Regions from separate parts of the Rouxiella sp. WC2420 genome, predicted to be linked through region 4. Evidence: predicted binding sites of a transcription regulator. Region 4 holds the regulator's gene; each other region holds the start of a gene.
The links. The regulator Fur, encoded in region 4, represses iron uptake genes when iron is present. The targets are predictions, from matches to a motif close to ATAATAATGAGAACNACTATCAA.
Positions count from the first base shown of each region.

Region 1: the regulator Fur is predicted to act here: its motif matches at 1,713-1,735, upstream of exbB (tonB-system energizer ExbB).
Region 2: the regulator Fur is predicted to act here: its motif matches at 3,006-3,028, upstream of entS (enterobactin transporter EntS).
Region 3: the regulator Fur is predicted to act here: its motif matches at 2,467-2,489, upstream of fhuA (ferrichrome porin FhuA).

Region 1 is NZ_CP165628.1:699,255-704,556, forward strand. It holds gene AB3G37_RS03370 (DedA family protein) at 1-199, opposite strand, end outside; gene metC (cystathionine beta-lyase) at 381-1,568, opposite strand; gene exbB (tonB-system energizer ExbB) at 1,869-2,843, shown strand; gene exbD (TonB system transport protein ExbD) at 2,851-3,273, shown strand; gene alkB (DNA oxidative demethylase AlkB) at 3,391-4,044, shown strand; gene AB3G37_RS03395 (cold-shock protein) at 4,212-4,691, shown strand; gene AB3G37_RS03400 (CitMHS family transporter) at 4,752-5,302, opposite strand, start outside.
Region 2 is NZ_CP165628.1:429,027-434,328, reverse strand. It holds gene AB3G37_RS02130 (isochorismate synthase) at 1-488, opposite strand, end outside; gene fepB (Fe2+-enterobactin ABC transporter substrate-binding protein) at 686-1,642, shown strand; gene entS (enterobactin transporter EntS) at 1,629-2,897, opposite strand; gene fepD (Fe(3+)-siderophore ABC transporter permease) at 3,219-4,190, shown strand; gene fepG (iron-enterobactin ABC transporter permease) at 4,187-5,218, shown strand; gene AB3G37_RS02105 (ATP-binding cassette domain-containing protein) at 5,218-5,302, shown strand, end outside.
Region 3 is NZ_CP165628.1:1,972,982-1,978,283, reverse strand. It holds gene AB3G37_RS09180 (alpha/beta fold hydrolase) at 1-654, opposite strand, end outside; gene AB3G37_RS09175 (fumarylacetoacetate hydrolase family protein) at 651-1,532, opposite strand; gene AB3G37_RS09170 (FadR/GntR family transcriptional regulator) at 1,712-2,419, shown strand; gene fhuA (ferrichrome porin FhuA) at 2,571-4,739, shown strand; gene AB3G37_RS09160 (hypothetical protein) at 4,821-5,302, opposite strand, start outside.
Region 4 is NZ_CP165628.1:4,046,541-4,051,842, forward strand. It holds gene ybfF (esterase) at 184-954, shown strand; gene ybfE (LexA regulated protein) at 1,249-1,530, shown strand; gene fldA (flavodoxin FldA) at 1,772-2,299, shown strand; gene fur (ferric iron uptake transcriptional regulator) at 2,558-3,004, shown strand; gene glnS (glutamine--tRNA ligase) at 3,161-4,831, opposite strand; gene nagE (PTS N-acetyl glucosamine transporter subunit IIABC) at 5,036-5,302, opposite strand, start outside.

The DNA of each region.
Region 1 (5,302 bases), 1.9 Mb from region 4:
TCATCACCCCTTTTGCAACCAGAGCGCCGGTCAGCAGCAGCAGGCTGTCACCCGGAAGAAAAGAAGCCGGAAGCAGGCCGTTTTCGAGAAGCAGGGTTGTAAACAGGACAGCGTAAACCACCCACAAAACGTTGGGGTTGGCCAGGACACTAAAATCGTGTTGCCATAATGCATGAAGAATTTGTGTGAATACCGCCATAGGCTTTCCTGTCTGGTTGCTGCAAAAACGTGAAACCTCAGTATTCACCTGATGCCACGATTAAAAGGAAAAATAAGTATCTACAATCTTTATAAGTATTTAACGAATTATGGTCAAAAACCGCACATAATCCTATCAGATAAGTAAGGATTTGCGCGGCCTGTCGCAATGATTTTTTTCTTCAGGCAATACGTGCAAAAGCAGCGTCGAGATCGGCTATCAGATCTTCGCAGTTTTCCAGACCAATGTGTAAACGAACCAGCGTGCCGCTAAAATCCACCGTCTCGCCTGGACGTATAGCCTGAATTTCCTCAGGCTGATTAGCCATCACCAGCGATTCAAAGCCGCCCCACGAATACGCCATGCCGAAATGCTCAAAATGATCGAGATAATTTGCCAGTTCAGCATCGGTTAGACGTTTGTTCAGAATAAATGAGAAAAGACCGCAGCTGCCGGTAAAGTCGCGCTTCCAAAACTCGTGCCCCTTACTGCCGGGTAATGCGGGATGATTTATACGCGCGACTTCAGGGCGAGTTTGTAGCCATTCGGCGATGCGCAGGCTGCTTTGCTCATGCTGCTTTAAACGAATCCCCATAGTGCGGAGGCCACGGCTGGCGACGTAAGCAGTATCTGCATCGACCATCTGCCCCATCAAATAAGACTGCTCACGCAATTGTTCCCAGCAGCGCGCATTGGAAACCGCTGTGCCAATCATCGCATCAGAGTGGCCGACGATATATTTAGTGCCAGCCTGAATCGAGATATCAATATCAAACTCCAGTGCCTTAAATAAAATGCCTGCAGCCCAAGTATTGTCGATCATAATGATGACTTCTGGAGACACGGCGCGCACTGCCTTGACGATGGCGGGAATATCCGGCACTTCCATGGTGATTGAGCCGGGCGATTCCAGAAATACAATGCGAGTATTCGGCTGCATCAGTTTAGCAATATCGGCGCCAATCGAAGCAGGATAGTAAGTGGTGCTGACGTTCATACGGGTCAGCACTTTTGAGCAGAAATCCTGTGTTGGTTCATAGGCTGAGCTTGCGACCAGCAGGTGATCGCCACTGTTCACAAAGGACAGAATCGCGTTACTGACTGCTGCCGCACCGCACGGATAGAGTGCGCAACCTGCGCCACCCTCTAACTCGACCATGGCTTCCTGGAACGAAAAATGGGTCAACGTGCCGCGACGGCCATAAAAAAGTTCACCGTTGGCGCGATTGGCGGTAGCAAATTTCTTGTCGGCAACCGTGTCGAATACCAGCGAAGATGCACGCTGGATCACGGCGTTGACTGAACCTTGAGTAAATCTTTTGTCTCTCCCTGCGCTCACCAACGCAGTTTCAATCTTCCTGGATGTCATAAGCCTTTTTCACCTGATTAACGTCGCCAGTAGGCGTTTTTGTAACGTTAACATGCTCACTCCTACGGGTCAGTGTTTTGGGCGATTTGTGAAAATTTTTCATATAATCATGGTAGTTTTTATTCTGTCTGATGCGGAATGTAAATAATAATGAGAACCACTATCAATTATAGCTTTTTATTTGTTATCATTTGCCGCTATTAATATATTCAATCTATTGATCACGGCTGGAGGCGCTACGTGCAAGCGTGTCGCATTGAGATGAATAAAGCGGTGTCATTTTTGACGGACGTAAAACAGATGATGAGTACGCGTAAAAGCGGTGCAGCGAAAATCGGTACTGTAATGGCCTCAGTGGTGCTGATGGCAGGGTTAAGCGGCAGCGCCTGGGCGACGCCTTCTTCAAATGCAGCACAGGCAGTGACTCCTTCGGCGTCAACCTCTTCATCCGCTCCTGGCGCAGCAGCTCCGACTGCCACCGACGGTAGCGCAGCGCCAGTACTGCAAAGCATGAACGGTGAAGCTTTGGCTCAAGACAGCCAAGCGCCTGTGATTCCGAAAGATCTCTCAGTACTTGGCATGTATCAGCACGCGGACATCGTAGTTAAAATCGTCATGATTGGCCTGCTGCTGGCCTCCGTGGTGACCTGGACTCTGCTGTTTAGCAAAGGCACCGAAATTATTGCCGGTCGCCGTCGTTTGCGCCGTGAATTATCAGCTCTGCTGCCGGTTCGTTCTCTGAAGGAAGCGCTGGAACAGTCTGAGAGTTTCTCTGACAACAGCATCAGTAGCCAGATGCTGCGCGATGCCGAAAACGAGATTGAGCTATCTGCCGGTTCTACCGACAACGGTGGTATCAAGGATCGTACCGGTTTCCGCCTTGAGCGCCGAGTCACTGCCGCCGGTCGCTATATTGGCCGTGGTAACGGAATTTTGGCGACTATCGGTGCCATCTCTCCGTTTGTCGGCCTGTTCGGCACCGTGTGGGGCATCATGAACAGTTTTATCGGTATTGCTCAAACGCAAACCACCAATCTGGCCGTAGTGGCGCCAGGGATTGCCGAGGCACTGTTGGCAACGGCGGTAGGTCTGATTGCCGCGATCCCGGCCGTGGTTATTTACAATATTTTCGCTCGTACCATCGCGTCATACCGCCATCAGGTTGGCGACGTGGCAGCACAAATTCTGCTGTTGCAGGGGCGTGATCTGGATTTGGCGGCAAGTGCTGAAGAAGCACCGCGCGCTCAGTCGGGTCATCAGTTACGCGTAGGGTAAGTCAATCATGGCAATTCGTTTAAACGACGACCTCGATGAAAGCGGCGAAATGCATGACATTAACGTCACGCCGTTTATCGACGTTATGCTGGTGCTGCTGATCATCTTTATGGTTGCAGCACCTCTGGCGACGGTTGATGTGCGGGTGAACTTACCTGCCTCGACTGCTCAGGCACAGCCGCGACCGCCCAAGCCTATCTTCCTGACGGTAAAAGCGGACAACCAGATGTTCCTCGGCGATGATGCGATTACCGCTGCGAATCTGAGTTCGATGCTCGATCAGAAAACCTCCGGCGACAAACAGGCGACTATTTTCTTCCGCGCTGACAAGTCAGTGGACTACGCGACTATCATGAGCGTGATGGATAACCTGCGTAAAGCCGGTTACTTGAAAGTAGGGCTTGTCGGCGAAGAGAAAAGCGGCAGTTAAAAGGTTTGCTTAAATAAGCTAAAAATTGAAGCCCGGAACATAACATTGTCCCGGGCTTTTTTATTGCCTGCCGTCAGGGCTGTTATACTTAAGGCTACGTTTCTTGCAGGAGGTTGCATGACTCTGGATCTTTTCGATCACCCTGATTTTCATCCAGGCTGGCGTGAGGACCTGTGCCCCGGCGCGGTCGTTTTGCGTGGCGCAGCGCTGGCTGACGATCGTGCGTTGTTGATGGCTATTGATAACATTGCCAGCGAGGTGCCGTTTCAGTATCGCGCTACGCCGGGAGGTTATGCGATGTCGGTCGCGATGACCAACTGTGGTGATTTAGGGTGGATAACTGACAGGCACGGGTATCGTTATCAGTCCGTATCGCCAGAAACCGAGCGTCAATGGCCTGCAATGCCCGATATCTTTCGCACTCTGGCTATTCACGCTGCACGCGATGCCGGATTTAACGACTTTATGCCCGATGCCTGTCTGATAAATCGTTATCAGATTGGTGCCAAAATGTCTCTGCATCAGGATAAAGACGAAGAGGACATGGGCCAGCCAATTGTGTCGATTTCTCTGGGGCTACCTGCGGTATTTCAGTTTGGGGGATTAGAACGCAGCGATAAAACGCAACGAGTCAATCTGACACACGGCGACATTGTTGTGTGGGGTGGCCCGGCGCGTCTGCGTTATCATGGTATTTTGCCGCTCAAAGCGGGAGAGCATCCGCTGACAGGCCAGTACCGCTTTAATCTGACCTTTCGCAAAGCACGCTAAATGAGCCAGTCACAGCCATTTTTATCGAGCAATCGACGTGCAATTCGCAGGACTTCGCGGTCAATGTGCATTAAACTAGGCGACTTCACTGTTTTACCCCATCGTTTCGTAAAACATAACGGGTAAAAGCAGGCATTTTTGAACGAATTTATTAGGCGGTAAGAGCGATGAACGGTGTAATCACAACCTGGTTTGAAGATAAAGGTTTTGGCTTTATCAAAGATGAAAACGGCGATAACCGTTATTTCCATGTGATTAAAGTCGCCAATCCTGATTTAATCAAAAAAGATGCCGTGGTGACCTTTGAGCCGACCACCAATACCAAAGGGCTATCAGCTTTCGCGGTGAAAGTCGCGCCAGAGAGCAAACACATTCATATTGCCGGTGAGCGCATCAAAATCACCAGCATCAAGTCTTTCCTGGCCTTTAGCGAAGAAGTGCCCGGTGATTCAAAAATTGATAAAGAGAACGCCGTATTGTCTGTAGGCTTGTTGATGAACCGCATCAAGCCGAAAGATGAAGAGACCAGGTCGGCGACGCGCACCGTCAAAAAGCTGCTGATCACGACCTTCCAAAACAGCACTTATGTGTTTTCGGAAGACGAAATTGACGTTGACGCGACGATAAAAATTCTTAAAGCGCTGTAAAATACCTGCCCCCGAACAGAACAATTTATTGATTCGTCCGGGGTTTTTTGTATGCCAAATTTACAGCGGCACTGTCCCGGTTAATACCAGCGAAAATACCATCATCAGCGAAATTACTGCCACAGGTACGAACGAGTAGCGGATATGATCGCGCAACTCTACGCCAGTCAAACCTAACGCCAGATAAGTGGTCGCAAATACCGGGCTTATCATCATGGCAATATTTTTGCCTACCACCATGGTCAGCCCCATCTCCTGCCACGAAACGCCGAAATGAGTGCCGACTTTCGCCACCAATGGATAAATGCCATAAAAGAAGGCATCAGGTCCAATGACAAATCCGATCAGGCCACCAACGATACCCATAATAATATGTAAATGCGGGCCGAGAGAATCAGGCATTACAGTTAATACCACATTGGCCATTTGAGTCAGGATCGATTTATCTCCGCCGCCGCTTAATATACCGACAAATACCCCTGCAGCCATCACCGTGCCTGAAATCATATAAGCACCGTAGGCATATTTTTTCATCACCGCCTCCTGGCCCTTGAGTGATGGGTAATTGAGTAACATGGCAGCGGCAAAAGCGCACATAAATATTACGTAAG
Region 2 (5,302 bases), 1.7 Mb from region 4:
GTTTTGATTTCCAGCAATCGTGACAGCACGGCCTTGTCGAGACGCCCTTCATTCATTGCCTGTACGGCATCCCCGACCATCTGCATAAAAATGTTTTGAGCAGGTAGCTCGGTTTTGCTTTCTATTTCAGGCAGCGGGCTATCCGTTCTCATTGCGCTCGCCATTGCGGATGGGCGATCCAGCCACTGAGTTTTCTGTGGCACAAACAGCGCCGAAGGCAGGCGCTTATCAAAAGGAATCGCCCCGCACAGCACTGGATGCTTGATGCCTGCGGCGTGTGCATCGATAAAAGCTGTCTTGATAGCCCGCTGAAACTCACCGTCAATGGCATCGCCATCGGCCGCTGATGCAGTAACTTTTAGCAGGCATCCCTCAGTACTGAGGCTTCGATAGGCAGAGGTAAAGAAAAAGCCCGAGGTAGGTGAAAGTTCGACTGGGTTGACTGACTCTTCGCCCAAGACATCACGTTCTTTCATCACAGTATCCATCTGTAAACTCCCATGCAATATAATGATAATTGGGATGATAATTATTATCATTTGTATTTAATCGCGTTAAAGTACGTGATGCGTTTATCAGTGTCAATGCGTGAAAAATGGGTCTGGCATAATTCATCTGCCATGCATTTGACATTAATCTATTGAAATCGTTAGTAACTTACTTTTAAGGTCTGAACATGAAGTGGATGAAATTTCGCCTGTTTATGGCGTTTTTAGCAGTATTTTGGGGCTTTTTGGCTGCTGCGCACGCCGCTGACGGCTGGCCACGCCAGATTAAAACCTCACACGGGACCCTTATTTTGCAGCATCCGCCACAGCGGATTGTCTCCACCAGCGTGACTGTCACCGGCACTTTGTTGGCGATTAATGCCCCAGTTATTGCCAGCGGAGCCACCAGCCCCAATACCCGCATCGCTGACGATCAGGGCTTTTTCCGTCAATGGGGCAGCGTGGCAAAACAGCGTGGAGTGAAAGCTTTATATATCGGTGAAGCTAACGCCGAAGCGATTGCCGGTGAGGCACCGGATTTAATTGTGATTTCGGCTACGGGTGGGGATTCGGCCATGAAGCTGATGTCTCAGCTTTCGGCAATAGCGCCAGTGATAGTGGTTAACTACGATGATAAAAGCTGGCAGGAATTGGCCGCAGAACTGGGCGAGGCAAGCGGTAAAGAAGCCGATGCCGCTAAAGTCGTGGCCAGCTTTGACCAGCGAGAAAAAACGCTGAAACAAAGCCTGCATTTGCCACCGCAGCCGATTTCTGCGCTGGTTTATCGCCCAGATGGCAAGGCCGCCAATCTTTGGACACCGGCGTCGCCACAGGGGCAAATGCTACAGCAGCTCGGCTTCACGCTGGCGCAACCTCCAGCGAACGCCGCCAGCGGCCACACTCAGGGTATTCGCAAAGACATCATTCAACTATCAGGCGAGAATTTAGCGGCAGGGCTCAACGGTAAATCGCTGCTGCTGTTTGCCGGGGATAAAACTGACGCGCAACGCGTAGAAAGTAACGTTTTCCTTAGCCACCTGCCTGCGGTACAAAACAAACAGGTTTACGCCATGGGTAACGACACCTTCCGGCTGGATTATTACAGCGCCAATAATTTACTGACGCAGCTGGAAACGCAGTTTAGCGGCCATTAATTGGTTTGGTGGGCTGGCGAATCTCCTCTAGCCCACCGTTGCTCAACTCTCGCAGTGCCCGCAGCGAATACACCAGCACCAACCCGACGAGGGCTGCGCCAAATCCAAAGCTGGCCGAACTGATTGCAGGCAGCATCACCGACCCCATCGAGCCCAGCAACAGTGCGCCGATCGCATCGCCGATAACATTCTGCGCCGTCCACAGGCCGTTAACCCTGCCGAGATAATCGTCAGGCGTCAGGCGCTGAATCAGGCCGTATTGCAGTAAAGAGTTAATCGCCGTGAGATAGCCGAACACCACCAAACATAGTAGCGCGGTGCTGTACCACGGCATCAGGCTGAACAGCCCAATGGCGACAAAGGCTGCAATCGCAGTCAACATCATCATCCAACCGGGACGAGCCACGCTGGCCACGCGACCGCTGGTGAAGGCGCCGATGGCAGCTCCCAGCGGCACGGCGGCATACATCAGCCCGAGCCGCGAAGCATCCACCTGCCAGAGACCAGAAAGCGCCGGATAAAGCACGCGCACCGCACTGGCCATTGTCAGCAGGGCGCCAATCAGCGCCACCATGCCAATCACTTTATTACGCAATAAAAAACTAAAGCCGCCAATCAGCGATTTTAACGTGTGCTCGCGTGGCTGCGGAGGAGGCAGTAATTTCGGCAAACGCAGCAGCGGGATTAACGTCAGCAGAGTGCCCAGTGCAGCCAGTCCGTAGTTCCACACTACCCCGCCGCTGGCAATAATCAGACCGCCAATGGCAGGAGAAAGAATTGAGCCGAAACGCACGGTCAGCATGCTTAATGCACCGGCCTGTACCAGATTTTCACGCCCCACCAGCGCAGGCGTAGCGGCTAATAATGCCGTAACGCCAACGGCACCAAAAAATCCGTCCCAAACTGACAGGACGTAAATAGCGAATAAAGATGGCGCAGGCAGTGTGGCGTTAATACACAAGCCGATGAAACCCATACCGCAGGTGGAACGGGCGAACAATATTAAACGACGGCGCTCGTAACGGTCAGCCATCACACCGCCCAGCAGTAATCCGACAAACATGCCGCTACCGGCCAGCGTAACGGCTAAACCGACTAACAACGTCGAGCCGGTAAGCGCCTGGATCTGCACCGGCAAGGCGATGCCAAGCAGGCCAAGAGCCAATATTGAAATAAAGCGCGCGCAGAATACGGAACGAAAAACAGGGTGGGTCTTTAGCAAACTAAAATTCAATAAAATCGAGGGCTTATCCATGGCAAATTCATAATCCAACGGTTACTGGGGTTGCAGCAACAAGATCCCGATTCAAGAGGACTGCAACAGAACATTGAGGCATGCTACCATATACAAATGAAATCAATAACGATAATAAATATCATTAACATTCATACTTTTTTTGATTCGACGGACCGTTTCGATAATGAACATATTCAATAGATTTCAAATCGCAGTCAGGTCTTCAAAGCCGTTGAAGTTTAAAAGATACCTGGTAATAAAAAGGCTGCTATGTCTCGTCTAATCACCTCCTCAGCATCTTCACCCTTCTTTTCTTCTGGTTCACGCCAGATGGGCGGCATGCTGCTCGCGCTCCTCCTGCTGGCGGCGATGGTGGCGCTCAGCCTGTCGATAGGTGAAAAATCCATTCCTCTTGATACCGTGCTGCCCGCCTTGCAAGGCCAGTGTGCCAGCGCCGACTGTGTGATTATTCACGATGCGCGTTTGCCGCGAACGCTGGCGGGCATCCTGGCGGGCATTGCGCTGGGCCTTTCCGGCGCGCTGATGCAAATTCTTACGCGCAATCCGCTGGCCGATCCCGGCATTCTTGGCGTTAATTCCGGGGCCGGATTCTCAGTGGTGCTGGGCATCGCCTTTTTTGGCGCGACTGGCATCGATCAATACTTGTGGTATGCCTTCGGTGGCGCGATGGTCGCCACGCTGCTGGTGGCAATGATTGGCGCGCTGGGTCGCGGAAGGCTAAATCCTGTTCGCCTCACGCTGGCTGGTGTCGCACTCGGCGCAGTGCTTGAAGGGATGTCTTCGGGGATCTCTTTACTTAACCCGCTGGCTTTTGATCAGCTGCGCTTCTGGCAGGCGGGTTCGCTGGATATTCGCAGCCTGTCAGTGATCCATACCGTGGCGCTGCCGATCTTAGTTGCCACAATTTTGACGCTATTGATAAGCCGCGCGCTAAATAATCTAACGATGGGCAGCGAACTTGCCACCGCGCTCGGCACGCGTATTGCTCTAACTCAGTTAGCCGGCCTGCTGGCTATTACCCTGCTTTGTGGCAGTGCGACCGCCGCCGTTGGACCGATTGGTTTCGTCGGACTGATGATGCCGCACATCGCCAGACGTGTTTCACGCGCCACTCCGCGCTGGATGCTGCCATGGACACTAGTGCTCACCCCTTCTCTGCTGCTGGCGGCGGATTTAGCAGGAAGAGTGTTAGTTGTTGGCGAACTTAGAGTTTCGGTTGTCACGGCACTGATCGGTGCGCCGGTGCTGATTTGGCTGGTCCGCCGTCATAACGGACTGAGCCGGGGATGAGCATAAATTCGCTACTTGGCCAATCGTCGTTGGCTGCGAAAAAAAGCCGTCTAACGCGGCCTTTATTTATCGCACTATCACTGGTGTTGTGTTGCTTGGTGCTGGCAGTTTACGCTCTTGGCAGCGGCGCGCTTTCACTTACCGCTCATCAGGTGATCGATGCCCTTCGCGGTGAAGGTCCCCATAATCTATCCATTATTGTGACCCAGTGGCGTTTGCCGAGGGTAACGATAGCGCTGATCGTCGGCGCAGCGCTGGGCATCAGCGGGGCTATTTTTCAATCGCTGATGCGCAACCCGCTGGGTAGCCCAGACGTCATTGGTTTCAACTCCGGCGCTTACACCGGCGTGCTGATAATCATCGTGCTGTTTAACGGCAGCATTAATCAGATCACCGCCGGAGCTATGGCCGGAGGCATTTTTACCGGGTTACTCGTCTATTGGTTGGCGTGGCGCAAAGGGGTAGAAACTTTCAGGCTGATCATTGTCGGCATTGCCATTCGCGCCCTGCTGACGGCAGCCAACACCTGGCTTATTATCAACGCCTCTTTAGAATCGGCCCTGACCGCCGGGTTATGGAGTGCAGGTTCGCTCAACGGCATCAGCTGGCAAAAGAGTCTGCCCGCCATTGCTGTAATGATAGTCGCGGTAGTGTTGGCACAATGGTTATGCCGGAGGATGCGCCTGCTGGAAATGGGGGATGATACTGCCTGCGCTCTGGGCGTGCCGGTGGAACGTGCACGACTACTATTAATGTTGGTCGGCGTTTCCCTCACCGCAGCGGCCACGGCGATAGCAGGTCCAATCTCGTTTATCGCCCTGGTAGCCCCGCAAATTTCCCGCCGCCTGTGTGCCAGTCATCAACAGCCGCTGCTTTTTGCGGCGCTGACCGGGGCCCTGTTGCTGCTTGCCGCCGACGTTCTTGCTCAGCGCATGTTCCTTCCCTATCAATTACCCGTCGGGATATTAACCGTCAGCATTGGCGGTATCTATCTGATTGGGCTGTTAATTCGAGAATCACGACGCTAATGAGCAATCGATCTTTATCCCCTTTACGGGCAGAAAATCTCACCCTCGGCTACGAAAAAAAAGTCGTCGCCCGAGATTTGTCGG
Region 3 (5,302 bases), 2.1 Mb from region 4:
TTGCTCAGGAGACCCAACGCCATCCTCTTGCCCCGTTACCAGCAATACTGGAACCGCGATTTTTTCAATCTGCGCGGGTTGTGCATTAGCCAGTGCCTCACAGCTTTGGGCATAACCTTCCGGCGTTTGACGCATTACGCTTTCACGAATCAAAGCGACGACGGCAGGTTTGGAATCTTTGGTTTCTTCGCTGGTAGCGCCCTTTATTATGGCGTCGGCAATTTCCTGTAGCCCTTTGACTCCCTGTTCACGGCACAATTTCGCTCTGCCATGAATCCCCGGTCGTCCGGCGTCTGGCGGGGCTAGCAGCGGGCCAAACAGCGCTAGCGTTTTCACTCTTGAGGGGTTTTTCACTGCAAAATGCTGAGCAATAATCGTCCCCATGGAGTGAGCTACGATATGCACGCTGTCGATATCCAAGGCATCAAGGACGCGCTCAACGCTAGCGACATAAGATTCAATTGAGAGTAAATCTGCCGGCAAGGCGGAGCGCGCGCTTCCGGGCAGGTCGATGCGTAAAAGATTGAAACTGGCAAAGGCTGGTAATAATGGTGTCCAGATATTAGAGGATCCGCCTAGTCCATGAATACACAGCAGCGCTTCACCTTTGCCTTGGGTTTCAATGACCATTCCGTCGATGATTTGTGTACTCACTCTCCCACCTCGTTCTCTAATGCACCAATGCCCTCGATTTCGATACGCACGACATCCCCAGTCTGTAAAAACTTGGGTGGTGTGAAACCAATGCCTACGCCTGCCGGAGTACCGGTAGCGATGATATCGCCGGGTTTAAGTTCAATACCGGCAGAAAGTGTTTCAATCAGGGTAGGAACATCGAAGACTAAATCACCCAGATTTGAGTTCTGGCGCAGCTCTCCATTCACCCAGCACTGAATTTTTGAGGAAGACAGATCAACCTCGTCAGCTGTCGAGATCCACGGCCCAATTGGACCAAAGCCGTCGAGGGATTTACCGATAAACCACTGCCGATGGTTTTTCTGCAGGTCACGAGCCGTCACGTCGTTGATTACTGTGTATCCCCAAACATGCTTTAACGCCTCTGCCTTAGTAATCCCCTTACCGCCTTTTCCAATAATTACAGCCAGTTCCGCCTCATAGTCCAACTGGCTGGTCACATTGGAATGACGTGGGATCACAGCATGATTTGCGATCAGGGTTTCTGGCGTTTTGCTGAACACCACGGCAAACTCCGGTGCTATTTCCCCCTCTTTGGCGCTGTGATCGAATCCTGACTTACTGAACTCAGCCGCATGCTCGTGGTAGTTCTTGCCAACACAAAAAACGTTACGTTTTGCCTGAAGCGGAACTTCTACAGAAACTTCCTCAAGGGAGTAGCCCTGCGAGGTGGGGTTGATATCATGTTTTACCCTTTCCCAATCTTGTACCAATTGGCTCATGTCACCCATAAAACCAGAGATTATCTCTGCTAGAGGCCAGTAGCGCTCACCGCTATTGTCAATAAGAGCAACAAAACTGGTTTCATTATTGTGCTTTAAGGTAGCAAATTTCATATTATTGGTTCTCCAATGGTACATTTATGGTTCACATTTACATCTAATGTAGCGCAAATTAAGTACCAATCAACCCAATTTTTAAGACTTGTTGAGCTGGCTCATACTTTTTGCGTAGTAGTACCAATTGGTATATATTTATTTTTAACAACTTTTATCAAACAGGATTATCAAAAATAATGAGCAAAATCATGGCTCAAAAATCGGTACGGGCCGACGGTGCGCGCAGGCTTGCAGCCTATTTGGTTGAAGAAATCGAAAGTGGACGTTTGCACGCTGGCCATAAGCTTCCGGCCGAGCGCGAACTATGTGAATCTTTCGAAGCATCGAGAGGCTCCGTGCGACGTGTTTTATCCAACCTCAAAGAAATTGGCCTGATCACCCAAGCGGTGGGCAGCGGTACCTTCGTGGCGGATAACGTAGCCGAATTATTGCCCGCGACAGTTAACAGACTCCCTGAGATCCAGGTGAGTCCAGCAGAGTTGATGGCAGCAAGGTTACTCATCGAGCCACAAATGCCGTCTCTCATTGTTCGTCACGCTACCGCAGCAGATTTTGAACGTATGGATGAATGTCTCACTCAGTCCGAACAGGCCATGACTATCGAAGACTTCGAATATTGGGACGGGGAACTGCACAAGGTTTTCGCTATTGCTACCCATAATAATTTCTTCCTAAAAGTCCTTGAGCTGGCAAATCAGATACGGGATCAGGGGGAATGGGGGCGGTTAAAAAGAAAATCACTGACCCCGGAGCGCAGAAAGAAATACGAGGAACAGCATCGTGCGATGGTTATTGCGCTGAGAGACCGCGACGAGGTTCTTTCCAGACAGCTCGTCACCGAGCATTTAAATCAGGTTCAACTTAACCTTTTTAGCCAGAGTTAATTTCCTGTTACTGCCAGTACTTCACCCTTCCGAGTAAAAAAAACCGCTCGTTAATGATTATCATTGTCATTTAAAAACATAGGATGATAGGATTTACATCTTCGAAATGATGATGCTAACTTCCCTTGTTTGATTTCTGGCTGAGACCAAAATGATATCTAAAAGTATAAAATTCCCCCATCAACCGCTGGCTCTATTGATAGCTTCTGCTTTGGCTTCGTTGTCCTTTTCAGCAACATCAGCAGAAAAATCAGCAAATACTCAGACTGATGACACAATTACCGTGTCGGCAAACGCCCCGCAGGAAAGTGCCTGGGGCCCAGTGGGGTCCTACGTGGCCAAACAGAGTGCTACAGGGACTAAAACCGATACGCCTTTGGTGAAAACACCGCAGTCAATCTCCGTCGTCACTCGCGAACAGATGGATTTGCTGCAACCCGCTTCAGTCAAGGATGCCTTTAGTTATACGCCGGGAGTGATGGTTGATAACCGCGGCTCTTCCAATGCCTATGACTCAGTCAATATTCGAGGTTTTAGCCAGATTGGCACCAATATCTACCTGGATGGACTCACGTTACCGGGCGATAACTATTCAAACTTCCAGATTGATCCTTACCTGCTCGAACGCGCCGAGCTAATGCGCGGGCCGGTATCGGTGCTGTATGGCAAGAGTGATCCGGGTGGCATTATTTCACTGGTCAGCAAGCGCCCGACCACTGAGACGATTCATGAGGTTCAGTTCAAGACTGGAACTGACGGTTTTTATCAGACCGGTTTCGATTTTGGTGGAGATGTTAACAACGACGATAGATACACCTACCGACTCACTGGCGTAGCACGCGATACTAACCAGATGCAAACCGGCGAGTCGTCGAAAAGCTATGCAATAGCTCCGGCTTTTACCTGGCATCCTGATGACAAGACTACTTTTACGTTTTTGAGTGATTTTCAAAATCAGCCGGATACCGGCTACTACGGCTGGTTGCCAGAACAAGGCACAGTGCGAGATGGCGCAGGCGGCAAGCTCTCAAGACATTTTAACGACGGCGAACCCGGATTTAACAAGCTTTCACGTAAGCAAAAACTGGTTGGTTATGCTTTCAGTCACACTTTTGACGATGTCTGGACAGTACGTCAGAACCTGCATTACGGCACGATTGGCACTGATTATCGCAGCATCTATGGCGCAGGAGTGTCGGCAACAGATCCTACCCAGCTAAGCCGTGGAGTAATGAACGACAGAGAACACCTGTCAACTTTCGCCGTCGACACGCAGTTACAGGCGAAATACGACACCGGCACAGTCGCTCACACCACCCTGTTGGGTATCGATTATCAGCATCTGCGCAATGACATTAAGTATCAAAGCGGTAGCGCATCCAATCTAAGTCTGATTAATCCGCAATACGGCAATCAGAATGTGACTTATACAGGCTCTGCAAGCCTGCTCGATCGTCAGGAGCAAACCGGGCTTTATGCTCAGGATCAGGCACAGTGGAATAAATGGATGTTTACACTCGGCGGTCGCTATGACTGGGCCACCACAGAAAGCACCAATCGTCTGAATGATAATTCCGTCTCAAAACAAAAAGATGGCGAGTTTACCTGGCGTGGTGGTGTGAATTATCTGTTCGACAGCGGCTTTGCCCCGTATGCCAGTTATAGCGAATCTTTCGAACCCACCAGTGGTAGTGATTTTAGCGGCAACACTTTTCAGGCATCTCGCGCCAAACAGTATGAAACAGGCATTAAATACGCGCCAAACAATGCCCTTATCAGCGGCAGCATTGCGGTTTATCAGCTGACCAAAGACAAGAACCTGAGCACCGATCCAGACCACACCCTGTTCTCGGTCCAGACTGGCGAAATTCGCTCACGCGGACTTGAGTTTGAGACCAAGGCAGCAGTTAACGAGAATATTAACCTGCTCGCCTCCTTTACCTACACCGATGCCAAATACACCAAGGATGAAAGCTACAAGGGCAACAGGCCGTATGAAATTCCAAAATATATGGCTTCGCTTTGGAGCGATTACACTTTCTATGAAACGGCACTCAGTGGTCTGACCTTAGGCGCCGGGGTACGCTACGTGGGGACTTCTTACGGCGATGACGCCAACACGTTCAAAGTTGACCCTTATACTATTTGGGATGCAGCAATTAAATACGATCTGGGTCGTTTTGGCATGCCGGGTTCCAGTCTGGCGGTTAACGTGAACAACCTGTTCGACAAGAAGTATGTCTCAAGCTGCTATGCAACTTACGCCTGTTACTGGGGCGCAGAACGTCAGGTAACAGCAACGGCAACCTTTAGCTTCTAAACTGGCTGAAGGGCATAAAAAAGCGGTGGCATCCTCAAGGAGCCACCGCTTTTTATTGTCTTAACATTCGTAGTCATTAAATTATCGGGCAATTTTTCTCACGTCGCCTTTCAATATCAGACTAAAAATAAACAGAACTGCCATACAGCACAGATAAAATATGCCCCAACTCACATGGTTAAGCAGAGTTGGCACTGCCATCAGGATCAATGTCACCAATAACCGGCTTCCGCCGCATAGCACCGCATAATCAGTGGCCGATTGATCAGTAGCCGCCCATTTCAGGATCAGCGCATAAATAATCACCGATAAAGCACTGCAAGCCATGCCCTGCACGACAGCCCAAAAGATCACTGAACCCGTCAAATGACGATCGATACTCAATACTGTGCCCAATGCTGCAACAGCCGAGATACCCACCAGGAGAAATAATGTTTTAACCGGTGAAAATCGTGCGAGTAATGGCACAATCGCCACAGCGGCCAAAGTATTAAGAACGGGAGACAGCGTGCCCAAAGTCCAGCCAATGTGCTCGAGAGGAACCCCCATTTTCACCAGAATCG
Region 4 (5,302 bases):
AACTGCGCGAACAAAAAGGCGAAATCGCCCAATTATTCAAAAAGCAGACAAAACCTTATATCCTGGTTAACCTCAGCGTGCGCTTTGCTTTATCACGCACAGGGTTCTGACAGAAATTCTTCCGCGACTCATGATAACCTAATGAGATCCTTACCTGTAATAAATGTCTGCACGGACCTTGTCATGAAATTACATTATCGACTGCAACAAGCTGAATCTTCCACTTCTACCGCCCTGCCGGTACTGTTAGTCCATGGCCTGTTTGGCACGCTGGATAATCTCGGCGTGTTGGCGCGCGACCTGAAACAACAGCATAGTGTGCTACAGGTAGATTTGCGTAATCACGGGCTTTCAGAACGCTCGGATGAAATGACTTATCAAAAAATGGCTGAAGATTTGCTCGAAACGCTGGATGACGTCAGCTTCGACAAGGTGATCGTCATCGGTCACTCGATGGGCGCCAAGGCCGCAATGGCGCTGACTGCCGTGGCTCCAGAGCGTATCGATAAGCTCATCGCCATCGATATGGCACCCGTTGATTATCAGACTCGTCGTCATGACGAGATTTTCGCCGCGCTGAATGCGGTGACCGAAGCCGGTATTAAAGACCGCGCGGGCGCGACACAACTGATGCAGCAATACGCAACAGAAGATGGCGTGATTCAGTTTCTGTTGAAGTCTTTTTCACAGGGTGAATGGCGCTTTAACGTCCCGGTGTTGCTGGCAGAATACGCTAACATCATTGGCTGGCAAAACGTGCCGTCCTGGCCACATCCGGCACTGTTTATTCGCGGCGGAGAATCCCCTTACGTGCAGGATAGCTATCGCAGCGCCATTGCCAGTCAATTCCCTCAGGCGCGCGCCTATGTGGTCGCCGGAAGTGGTCATTGGGTACACGCTGAAAAACCCGAAGCAGTGTTGCGCGCAATTCATCGCTTCATTGATGTGCCGTGATTAATGAACAATGAGTGCGCAAGCGCGGAAATTTCTTGCCGAAGCACACTCAACTGTTCAAAAAAAGGGCTAATCATAATAACTTAGCCTCTATTCAGGGCAGTTAGGCGTTGTGGAGGGATATACGCTAGGGTATGATTGCGCGCTGTAATTTTGCCCCTGCGTCGAGTTGGTTATTCTCGGGCGCTGGAGGTAAATTGGGTTAGGGTTTATTAACCCGAAATGTGTAACCACTTCATCTGAAAAGGGCATGAGTCGCTTTTCGATGTAACTTCCCTAGTTGTACCGCTACCTATGGCAAAAGAACAACTGGATCGCACGACGCTTGATCTGTTCGCAGACGATCGCCGTCCGGGACGTCCAAAAACAAATCCGCTTTCTCGCGATGAACAGCTTAGGATTAACAAGCGTAATCAGCTTCGCCGTGACAAAAACAACGGTTTACGTCGCGTAGAGCTGAAAATTAATGCCGAAGCTGTAGATGCGCTTAATAAGCTGGCGGAACAACAAAATATCAGTCGTAGCGAACTGATTGAACAGATGCTGCTGTCTCATTTGAACAATCAGGAAAGCTGACCGATTCGGGCGGGTAACTTTAAGGGTTGCCCGCCGTTGCTGTTGTTCATCTTGCACCATCCGCTTGAAACGTTTTCGGTCAGTCCGCATTTATACCCAAACCCGCAACAGAACACACAAAGGCGATAACGCTTGCCAGAATTGCCCGATAAACTATAGGCCAAATTCAAATGACTCGCGCGACGCCCACGAACAAGCAGACTCAAAGAGTCCATTGCAGAACAAGAGGTTAGATAAGCTTATGGCAGTTGTAGGTATCTTCTTTGGTTCCGACACCGGAAACACCGAAAACATCGCAAAAATGATCCAGAAGCAGTTGGGTAAAGATGTTGCTGACGTGCAGGACATCGCCAAAAGCAGCAAAGAAGATCTGGAAAAATACGATATTCTGCTGCTCGGCATCCCGACCTGGTACTACGGTGAAGCACAGTGTGACTGGGACGACTTTTTCCCGACGCTGGAAGAGATAGATTTTGAAGGCAAACTGGTTGCGCTGTTCGGCTGTGGCGACCAGGAAGATTACGCAGAATACTTCTGTGATGCGATGGGTACTGTGCGCGATATCATCGAACCTCGCGGTGCGGTAATTGTCGGCCACTGGCCAACCGAAGGTTACGGTTATGAAGCCTCGAAAGGTATGGCTGATGACACGCACTTTATCGGGCTGGCAATCGACGAAGACCGTCAACCAGAGCTGACCAACGAACGTGTTGATGCCTGGGTTAAGCAAATTTCTGAAGAGTTAAGCCTCGCTGAGATTATCGGTTAATCCCACACAAAGGCTAAGGCCCTGAAACGTTGAGGTTATTCGTGAAAGGGCCAAACTATCACTGAAATTAACAATTTAACTTCTACAAAATTGTAACTTTCAGCCTGATCAAGGTACACTTATTACATCTGTTTTTATCGTTCCGCCCATTTTGGGCTTCGACCTCTTTGGTTATAAACATTTTGGGTTGGGATGATGGTTGTGAACAGCCCACCGTTTTCATTAACGTGAATAGCATAGTGACAGGACTAAATCCGCATGACTGACAACAACACCGCACTGAAGAAAGCCGGCTTAAAAGTCACGCTTCCACGCCTGAAAATTCTGGAAGTGTTGCAAGCTCCGGCAGGACATCACGTCAGTGCGGAAGATTTGTACAAAGAACTGATTGATATGGGCGAAGAGATTGGTCTTGCCACGGTTTACCGTGTTCTGAACCAATTTGACGACGCTGGCATTGTTACCCGTCACAATTTCGAAGGTGGCAAGTCAGTATTTGAGCTGACTCAGCAGCATCACCATGATCATTTAATCTGCCTCGATTGTGGACGCGTCATCGAATTCCGTGATGAATACATCGAAGCTCGTCAGCGTGATATTGCCAAAGCTCATGGTATTAAATTGACTAACCACAGCCTTTATCTTTACGGACATTGCGAAAACGGCAACTGCGTAGAAGATGAAACGCTGCACGGTAAAGGCTGATTCCAGCCCGGACTTTTCTTTAAGGGATAATAGAAAAGCCCGTAAATAAAATGACCGCTGAAAGGCGGTTTTTTTATGGCTGAAATTTGGCAACGAGTACCATAAAAAAACGCAGCCACAATGAGCTGCGTTTTTTATTTTTGAGATACCGGGTTATCAAGCGACTGGCTTGCTTTCCCAGTTGTCACGCAGACCAACAGTGCGGTTAAACACCAAATGCTCGGCGCTGGAGTAAGTGCTGTCGGCGCAGAAGTAACCTTCGCGCTCAAACTGCAGGCTTACACCGGCTTCGGCATTCGCCAGGCCTGGTTCTACAAAACCGTTGGCGATAACCAGAGATTCCGGGTTAATGGTGGTCAGGAAGTCTTCAGCCTGTGCCGGGTTAGCCACGCTGAACAGACGATCGTACAGGCGGAACTCGGCAGGTTTTCCTTCACTGGCAGAAACCCAGTGGATCACACCTTTGACTTTACGGCCATCGGCAGGATCTTTGCTCAGAGTATCAATGTCGTAGCTACAGAAAATCGTCGTCACGTTGCCTTCGGCATCTTTCTCGATACGCTCGGCTTTGATGACATACGCGTTGCGCAGGCGAACTTCTTTGCCCAGCACCAGGCGTTTGTATTGCTTGTTGGCTTCCTCACGGAAATCCGCCTGATCGATAAAGATTTCAGCGGTAAACGGCACTTCACGAGAACCCATTTCTGGCTTGTTCGGGTGATTAGGCATTTTTACCCACTGAACCGCATCGCCGCTAAAGTTCTCAATGATCACTTTAACCGGATTGATTACCGCCATCGCGCGCGGAGCGTTTTCGTTGAGATCGTCACGGATACAAGATTCCAGCGCGGCCATTTCCACGTTGTTATCCTGCTTGGTCACGCCAATACGACGGCAGAACTCACGAATTGACGCTGAAGTGTAACCACGACGGCGCAGGCCAGAAACCGTTGGCATACGCGGGTCATCCCAACCTTCGACAATCTTCTCGGTCACCAGCAGACTCAGCTTGCGCTTGGACATAATGGCGTATTCGAGATTCAGGCGCGAAAATTCGTACTGACGCGGATGACAGGGAATAGTGATGTTATCGAGCACCCAATCGTACAGACGGCGGTTGTCCTGGAATTCCAGAGTACACAGCGAGTGGGTGATCCCTTCCAGCGCATCGGAAATGCAATGGGTGAAATCGTACATCGGATAGATGCACCACTTGGTACCGGTTTGGTGGTGATCGGCAAACTTAATGCGATACAGCACCGGATCGCGCATCACGAAGAACGGCGAAGCCATGTCAATTTTCGCACGCAGGCAGGCGGTGCCTTCGGCAAAATCACCGTTGCGCATTTTGGCGAACAGCTCGAGGTTCTCTTCCACGGTGCGATCGCGATACGGACTATTTTTGCCCGGCGCAGTCAGATTGCCGCGATACTCACGGATCTGCTCAGGAGACAGTTCGTCAACGTAAGCCAGACCTTTCTGGATCAGTTCAACCGCGTAATGATGCAGTTGGTCGAAGTAGTCGGAAGAGTAATGAACCTCGCCGCTCCACTCGAAGCCAAGCCATTGCACGTCTTTTTTGATCGACTCTACAAACTCGATATCTTCTTTTACCGGATTGGTGTCATCAAAACGCAGGTTGCATTGGCCCTGATAGTCTTGTGCGATGCCAAAGTTCAGGCAGATCGATTTTGCGTGGCCAATGTGCAGATAACCATTTGGCTCAGGCGGGAAACGGGTCACGATAGACGCGTGTTTTCCCGATGCCAGATCTTCATCAATAATCTGACGGATAAAATTTGTTGGGCGGGCTTCAGCCTCACTCATTGTTCAATTCCTCTACGCGAACGAAAGCTCGAAAGACTAACCGCATATGTTCCAACAAGCCACGCCGGGAAACAACCCTTAAGTGTTAAAATTGGATTTATTAAAATTATTTTTAGCGTAAATCAGCCAGTACAGCGGCAAAAAAATAAAAAACGGGAAGAGATCGCTCTCTTCCCGCCTTTTTGGCCCGCTAAAAGGGGCAGCTTATTTGGTTTGGATCTCGAACAGTTTGCTTTCGCCCGCGACTACCGAGCCACCCGCTAGCTGAGCCAACCCAGAGAAGTCTTCCATATTGCTGACCACGACCGGGCTTATCATCGAACGGGCATTGCCGTTGAGATAGTCCAGATCCAGCTCAAGAACTGGCTGGCCTGCGCTGACTGTTGCGCCCTCTTCAACCAGGCGAGTAAAGCCCTGACCGTTGAGCGCGACAGTATCAAGACCAATATGGACCACCACTTCTGCACCCGC